Regions from separate parts of the Evansella cellulosilytica DSM 2522 genome, predicted to be linked through region 1. Evidence: predicted binding sites of a transcription regulator. Region 1 holds the regulator's gene; the other holds the start of a gene.
What was found. Region 1 encodes Rex, which represses fermentation and respiration genes when NADH is low (regulators of the CRP and FNR family bind a similar motif). Its sites were predicted from a motif close to TTGTGAAATATTTCACAA; they were not measured.
Positions count from the first base shown of each region.

Region 2: pflB (formate C-acetyltransferase) is a predicted target of Rex. The motif match lies at 1,568-1,585, and genes of this name have one in related genera.

Region 1 covers NC_014829.1:392,035-396,480, reverse strand. Annotated here, with positions in the region: gene BCELL_RS01985 (MDR family MFS transporter) at 322-1,731, opposite strand; gene BCELL_RS01980 (redox-sensing transcriptional repressor Rex) at 1,978-2,613, opposite strand; gene moaC (cyclic pyranopterin monophosphate synthase MoaC) at 2,706-3,185, opposite strand; gene BCELL_RS01970 (ABC-F family ATP-binding cassette domain-containing protein) at 3,329-4,446, shown strand, end outside.
Region 2 covers NC_014829.1:886,346-890,791, forward strand. Annotated here, with positions in the region: gene BCELL_RS03965 (2-oxoacid:acceptor oxidoreductase subunit alpha) at 1-537, shown strand, start outside; gene BCELL_RS03970 (2-oxoacid:ferredoxin oxidoreductase subunit beta) at 525-1,370, shown strand; gene pflB (formate C-acetyltransferase) at 1,801-4,032, shown strand; gene pflA (pyruvate formate-lyase-activating protein) at 4,129-4,446, shown strand, end outside.

The sequences.
Region 1 (4,446 bases):
AACTTGCTGTTTCGTTGCATTAATATTAATACAGCTCATTATAGGGAAAGGGAAAGTTGATGAGACCGGAGCAAGCGAGTTTACTGTCTCTTCCTCTACGAGTATATGCTTTGGAGCGTATCCGTCGAGACAACTCGAAGCATAAGGCGACGAAGTAACGCTCGTTCCTGTGGGATCGAAGGCAGGGGTGAGACCCCGCAGACCGCAGGTCGAGGAGGCTCACCAGCCGCCCACGGAAAGCGAGTTTGCACAGGTCTCATCAACTTCTATATTCAAACAACCTTATATTTATTAGTCTACCCTTTGAATTTAAGTACTTTTTCAGTGGTCCTTTTGCTGCTTTTTATGTTCTTTCCCAAGTAATATCCCAATTGGTATAGATATTAAGGAAAGTATAGCGATAATGATAAACCCTTCATTAATTGCTTGTAAGCTCGATTGTTCAAGTGATGTCCCATTTAGTGCAGTAAGCTGTCCTCTTCTAACCTCGAAATATACGGATATGAAAACGATCCCTAACGAAGAGCTCATTTGGCGAAGCACATTATTCATTGCCGACCCTCTCGTAATTAGCTGTTCTGGAATAGCATTCATACCTGCTGTTGTAGATGGCATTGTGCTTAATCCCATCCCTATTCCTCTTACACCATTTAGGACGAAAATAACCCATAATGCCGTTTCTAAGCTTAAAAATCCATATAAAAAGGTAGGTATTGTCGTCAAAATAAGGCCTGTCGTTACTACAAGTGCGGGGCCTTTTTTATCTAACATCCTTCCACCAATGCTCATAAAAATACCGGAAAGTAATGCTCCTGGCAATAACGACAATCCTGTCATAATCGCACCGTAACCATATACATTTTGCACTAACAATGGTACGAGAAAAATACCAGCAAACAAGCTAATACTACTGATACTTCCAATCCAAACGCTATACGTGTATGCACGTACTTTAAAAATCGATAAATCGAGAAGTGGCTGTTCTTTTCTGTTTTCTATGCGGATAAAAAGGAATAACGATAATAGTCCGAAAACAATAAGAGCAATATTCAATACGTTTGTTAAATGTCCAATCTCCGACACTCTTCCTAATGCAAGTAAAATCGCACCTACACCGAGCGTGACAGCAACGAATCCCGACAAATCAAACGTAAGTCCATTGACCTTTTTCGTTTGTTTTAAATACAAATATGAAAAGATAAGACCTAATAATCCAGTAGGAATGTTACAAAGGAAGAGCCATTGCCACGATCCCATTTCGATAATAAATCCACCTAGTGTCGGTCCAATTGTTGGCGCCATCATTGCAGCAATACCATAAATCCCTGTCGCAAGTCCACGTTCTTTCCTCGGAAAAACTTCAAAAATAAGCGCCATCGATGTTGGCATCATTAATCCGCCACCTATTCCTTGAAGACCACGGAATAAAATGAGAGAGGATAGATCCCACGAAAAAGCTCCTAAAATGGATCCAAGAATAAAGATGAACAAGCCAGCCATATATAGCTGCTTTTTCCCAAACTTATCACCTAAATATCCCGTAACTGGCATCGTAATACCCATTGTAACCATAAAAATCGTAATAACCCATCCAGTCGCAACGGCATCCCCACCGAACACATTCATTAAATGGGGAACTGCTGGATTTAACATACTGTTATTTAAAATAATTGTAAAAGTCCCTAATAAAACTGTAATAACTACGAGCCATTTATGTGGTACTTTGCTCAACAACATCACCTGCTTGCTAAAACTTTTTCGAAACTCGAAACATTACTATTACTATACCACGATAGCCGATGATTGCCTACATGCCTATTTAACGAAAAATAGCATCCCCTTGTATGAGGGCAACATTACTGCCTCAAGAACTCCAATAAATAAAATTAAGGTGTGTTAAAGGCTTACTAACCTTTAAACACACCTGTAAGTACTTTGTATGTAGAACTCTTCTGAAGAAAAGGGTAATATTCTCATTTACATTGGATAATGCTTTAAAAAGTAAACTAATGATTGTAGTTCTACTGATAAATCAATATGATGAATACGAACGTTTTCCGGAACGGATAGTCTTGCTGGTGTAAAGTTTAAAATTCCTTTAATCCCTGCTTTTACTAATTGGTCTGCAATTGGCTGTGCTGCATTAGCAGGAACAGTTAAAATAGCAACTTCAATTTCACCTTGAATCAGCTCTTCAATATTATTTAAATGATGAATGCTAACGTTTCCAATTTCTTGTCCCACTTTGTTTTCGTCTACGTCAAATGCCATTTCAATTCTCATGTTGTTACTTTTGGAAAAATTATAGTTTAATAGTGCAGTTCCTAAATTACCTACTCCTACTAAAATGACCTTTGTCACTTCATCTTGATCAAGCGTCTTACGAAAAAAAGTCAATAAGTAGTTAACATTATACCCATAGCCCTTTTTCCCTAATGCACCGAAATAGGAAAAATCACGTCTGATTGTTGCTGAGTCTACCTTTACTGCTTCACTTAACTCAGAGGACGATACACGATGTTTTCCAGAAGATTGCAGGCTCTCTAAAAATCGATAATAAAGCGGTAGACGTTTTGCTGTTGCTTGCGGTATTTTGGCTTGTTCAATATCCACACTATTCCCTCCTAGCATGATGGTTGCTCCAAAAGAATATAGATCTCTTTTGAAGTCCCATTTCATTTAATATATATTTGTATTTATTATTGCTATCTTTTAAAGTCGCCGTTCTTCCCACCTGTTTTTTCAAGCAAGTAATTTTCTCCTATTATCATTCCTTTGTCAACTGCTTTGCACATGTCGTAAATCGTTAAAGCCGTTGCTGACACGGCTGTTAGCGCTTCCATTTCAACACCTGTGCTTCCTTTTGTCTTTACACTTGCTTCGATATGTAACGTGTATTCACTTTCACTAGTTTCCCAATCAAAATGTATGTTAACTCCCGACAAAGATAAAGGGTGACACATAGGTATCCATTGTGATGTGTTTTTTGCAGCCATAATACCTGCTACTTGAGCAACAGCTAAAACATCTCCTTTTTTCATTGTCCCTTGTTGAATGCCATCGTATATTTCTTTATTTACTTGGATGCTTCCTTTTGCAACAGCTGTTCGCACTGTTTCTCCTTTATCGGAGATGTCGACCATTTTGGCTCTCCCTTGTTCATTAAAATGCGTGAACGAACTCAAGGCTTCTACCCCCTTTACTAACACTATTGTACACTTTTCTTCACAAACTACACAACCACTTTCATTTAAGTTGCTTCATATGTGTTTATTCATGTACACTTATTTTGTGAAATGTATGGATTTAGACAGTGAGGATGAAAAAGATGATCTTATTACAATGTGTACAATTGTCAAAATCCTTCGGAGCAGAGAGAATTTTATCAAATGTAAAGCTTGAGGTACAAAGCCGTGAACGTGTAGCATTAGTCGGTCGTAATGGTGCCGGTAAATCTACACTTCTAAAAATTATTGCTGGTGACCTCTCATTTGACTCTGGAGATTTAATCATACCTAAAAACGTTTCAATCGGTTACCTTGCACAGGATAGTGGGTTAAACACCGATCGTTCCATTTGGGAAGAGATGAACACTGTATTTGTTCATTTAAAACAAATGGAGAAACAGCTAAGAAAACTAGAAGAAAAAATGAGTAATCCGAATCAAAGTGACTATGAAAAAGTTTTATCAGATTATGATCAATTACAGCAAGATTTCAAAGATGCAGGTGGCTATCAATACGAAGCAGATATACGTGGTATATTATCTGGCTTAAATTTTGCTCACTTTGACTATAACACGACTGTAAACACTTTAAGTGGCGGCCAAAAAACGCGACTAGCTCTTGGAAAGCTCCTCCTATCAAAGCCTGATCTATTAATTTTAGATGAGCCGACAAACCACTTAGATATAGAAACTCTTACATGGCTTGAAAATTATTTATCTAGTTATGATGGCGCGATACTCGTAGTATCACATGACCGTTATTTTCTTGACCGTATTGTTAATCAAGTATACGAGCTGTCATTTAACGAGACGACTAAGTATCCTGGCAACTATAGTAACTATTTAGAGGAAAAAGCGAAACGCCTTGAAATAGAATTAAAGCGGTTTGAAAAACAGCAGGAAGAAATGAAACGGCTTGAAGACTTTGTTCAACGTAATATTGCTCGAGCTTCCACTACTAAAAGAGCACAAAGTAGAAGAAAACAGCTAGAAAAAATGACGCCATTAGATCGGCCTATCGATGATGACCATTCTGCAAAGTTCCGGTTTAACATTAATAAGCAGAGCGGAAACGACGTACTATCCATTGAAAATCTGTCTGTAGGCTTTAATGGGAACACACTATTTGAAAACATTAATTTAAAGATAACGCGCGGAGAAAGCGTTGCTTTAATTGGACCAAACGGAATCGGAAAATCAACGTTGATTAAAGCGATTTC
Region 2 (4,446 bases), 490 kb from region 1:
AGATACCGTTTTACTGACGATGGTATTTCGCCAAGACCACTTCCAGGTATGAAGTATGCTGTTCATACGACAAGTTCAAATGAACATGATGAGAGCGGCTATATTTCTGAAGATCCTGAAAACCGTACGAATATGATGAAAAAACGGTTAGGAAAAGTAAAAGAAGCCATTATTCAAGAGCCATTTAAACTAAGTGGAGATACTGAGTTAGCTGAAGTTGTGTTCGTAGGAATGGGTTCGACATACGGGATGATTCAAGAGGCAGTTGAGCAATTAAATTCGGAAGGTGTTTTAAAGGCCACACATCTTCACATTCAACAGCTATTCCCGTTACCGCTTGAAAAATTAGAACCGTTACTACAAGGGAAAAGAGTTGTGACGATAGAAAACAATTACAATGCTCAATTGTTACAGCTACTGAAGCAGCATTTGCCAATTCACGCCAATGCACAATCAATTACACAATTTAACGGAAACCCGTTTACTGTTCATAAAATTGTGAAGGAAGTAAAGGAGTTGATATCATGGCAACGTTAAAAGATTTAAGAGGCGATGCACCAACGTGGTGTCCGGGGTGTGGTCATTTTAGTATTATGGCTGGTATTCAAAAAGCTATTATTCAATTAGGGTACGAACCACATGAGTTTGCCATAATTTCTGGGATTGGCTGTTCTGGAAAAGTTTCTGAATACGTAAGAACGAATGGGTTTCATACTATACATGGACGATCTGTACCAGTGGCGCAAGGTGTAAAGATGGGGAACCCGAAATTAAAAGTAATCGCTTCAGGTGGAGATGGAGACGGATACGGTATAGGGCTTGGGCATTTTATTCATGCATCTAGAAGAAACATTGATATGTCATATATCGTAATGGATAACAATATATACGGCCTGACAAAAGGGCAAACTTCACCGAGGAGTGAGCATGGGTTCGTTACGAAAACGACAAAGGATGGGAACAAGGAATATCCTGTAGATCCAGTTTCAACAGCTGTAGCAAATGGTGCAACATTTGTAGCTCAAGGATTTGCAGGAGATATTAAACAGATGGTTGACATCATTCAAAGAGCAATTGAACATGAAGGCTTTAGTCATGTCAATATTTTTAGTCCTTGTGTGACATTTAATAAGATCAATACGTATGATTTTTATAAAGAGAAGCTCGTACATTTTGACAAGCCATTTGAAACGAGAAATGAAGCACTTTCAAAAATAAAAGAGCATGAAGGAATGGTAACAGGTGTTCTTTATGAAGAAAAGAGAGACGATTTCCAACGTAAATTAGCCATTGATTTCGACATGCAACCAGCGCTGTCGGAGGAGATGGATAAGGAACTGTATCATAAGTTCGAAAAACAGTTCCAGTAAAAAGTAACAGTTATATAACATAAGTAAAACCCTTGTTTCTTTTGTGTAACAGGGGTTTTACTTATGTTAATAGGTATAATTTGCTAAGTTAAATATAACTGTTATATTATCTTGTATGCTCTGTATTATTCATAGAAGTGTCACAAAATAATATTGTAAAGCCGATTTTTCTATTCTATACTTGAAATAGAAAGTTAATGTGAATCGTTTCACACAATAGCGGAACAGGAGTGTTTGAAATATTGACACATAACGCTCACTAAATTGAAACAATATGAAAAACGTTTCATCGACAAAGTGTGAGACAATTATCACATGGGAAGTTAACAAGTTAACTACAGTGAAAAAATTTTAAAGGTAAAGATGAATGGAGTCGGGGAAGACTTTGAGCGTCAACCTGAAGAGATTTTTTAATAATGGAGGGGTTAAGATGGTAACAAAAATTCAACAGGACTTTAAAGAAGGTCGTTGGGTATCTGAGATTGATGTAAGAGATTTTATTCAAACAAACTTTCAACAATATGACGGTGATGAAAGTTTCCTCGTAGATGCAACAGAAGCAACGAAAGACTTATGGAAACAAGTGCTTCAACTTTCTAAAGAAGAAAGAGAAAGAGGCGGAGTGTATGATCTAGATACAGAAATTGTATCAACTATCACTTCACATGGAGCAGGTTATTTAAATAAAGAACAAGAGAAGATTGTTGGTGTGCAAACAGATGTACCGTTTAAGCGTTCTATGCAACCGTATGGTGGTATTCGTATGGCAAAAGGTGCATTAGAATCTTACGGTTATGAACTTGATAAAGAAGTAGAACGGATCTTTACAGACTATCGTAAAACACACAATCAAGGTGTATTTGATGCTTATACGCCAGAAATGATGTTAGCAAGAAAGGTTGGTATCATTACTGGTTTACCAGATGCTTACGGCCGAGGACGAATTATTGGTGATTATCGTCGTGTAGCACTTTATGGTGTAGATAAATTGGTTGAAGCAAAGAAAGAAGAAAAAGCTAGTTTAGCTGGATCGATGACAGAGGATAAAATACGACTACGTGAAGAAATTTCTGAGCAAATCAAAGCGTTACAAGAATTAAAAGAATTAGGAACCATTTATGGATTTGATATTTCTAGACCAGCTGAAAATGCTACAGAAGCATTTCAATGGCTATATCTTGGCTACTTAGCAGCTATTAAAGAGCAAAATGGTGCAGCAATGAGTCTTGGGCGCGTATCTACTTTCCTTGATATTTATATTGAAAGAGATATTCAAAATGGAACATTAACAGAAGAAACTGCACAAGAATTAGTCGACCACTTTGTTATGAAGCTTCGCTTAGTGAAGTTTGCACGTACGCCAGACTATAATGAATTGTTCAGTGGAGACCCTACTTGGGTGACAGAATCTATCGGTGGGATTGGCCTTGATGGGCGTCCACTTGTTACGAAAAACTCGTTTAGATTTTTGCATACATTAAATAATTTAGGGCCAGCGCCAGAGCCAAACTTGACTGTTTTATGGTCTACACAGCTTCCAGAGCCATTTAAAAACTACTGTTCTAAAATGTCTATAGAAACGAGCTCTATTCAATACGAGAACGACGATATTATGAGACCAGAATACGGTGACGATTATGGAATTGCTTGCTGTGTATCTGCAATGGCAATTGGGAAACAAATGCAATTCTTCGGTGCAAGAGCAAACTTGGCAAAAGGACTTCTATACGCGATTAATGGTGGTGTAGATGAGAAAGCAAGAAAGAAAGTAGCACCAGGACTTGAGCCAATCACTTCTGAGTATTTAGATTACGACGAAGTAATAAAAAATTATGATGTCGTGCTAGAATGGTTAGCAGAGCTGTATATTAATACGTTAAATATCATTCACTATATGCATGACAAGTATAGCTACGAAAGAATTGAAATGGCATTGCATGACAAAGAAATCCGTCGTACAATGGCAACTGGTATTGCTGGACTTTCAGTAGTAGCGGATTCGTTAAGTGCAATTAAGCATTCTAAAGTAAAAGTGATTCGTGATGAAACTGGATTTGCTGTAGATTACGAAATTGAAGGCGAGTATCCGCAATACGGTAACGATGATGATCGTGTTGATCAAATTGCAAAAGATTTAGTGATTAAGTTTTCTAAAATGCTTAAAAAGCATCAAACGTACCGCAATTCAGAAACAACTATGTCAATTTTAACGATTACTTCAAACGTTGTTTACGGTAAGAAAACGGGGAATACACCGGATGGGCGAAGAGATGGAGAGCCATTCTCTCCAGGAGCGAATCCATTACATGGTCGCGATAAAAAAGGTGCGTTAGCATCACTAAACTCAGTTGCTAAAATGCCATATGAGCATTCGCTTGACGGAATATCTAATACGTTCTCGATTGTACCTAAAGCCCTAGGAAGAGAGCCAGAAGATCAAAAGGCAAATTTAGCTGCAATATTAGATGGATATATGGAAAAAGAGGGACACCACTTAAACATAAACGTGTTCGACCGTGCGACACTATTAGATGCGATGGAGCATCCTGAAGAGTATCCACAGTTAACAATCCGTGTATCTGGATATGCAGTAAACTTTATTAAGTTAACACGCGAGCAGCAAATAGATGTTATAAACCGTACGTTCCATGAAAGTATGTAATCTTAACAACAAAACAAGTTCATGAAAAGGGGGCTATGGCTCCCTTTTCTATTATAAAAATTTTCAACAACATGTAGTAGCTTAGGGGGGCTTCAAATGAACGGAAGAATACACTCAGTAGAAACATCAGGGATGGTTGACGGGCCAGGGATCCGTTACGTTATTTTTACACAGGGGTGTTTATTACGATGCCAGTATTGCCACAATCCTGATACTTGGGATCGAAATAAAGGGAATGAAATGACAGTAGCAGAGCTTATTGAAGATATAAAAAAATATATGCCGTATATGAAATTTTCAAAAGGCGGTGTTACTGTTAGTGGTGGGGAACCATTGCTACAAATGGACTTTCTTATTGCCTTGTTTAAGGAATGTAAGAAACTCGGAATTCATACTACGATTGATAGTTCAGGT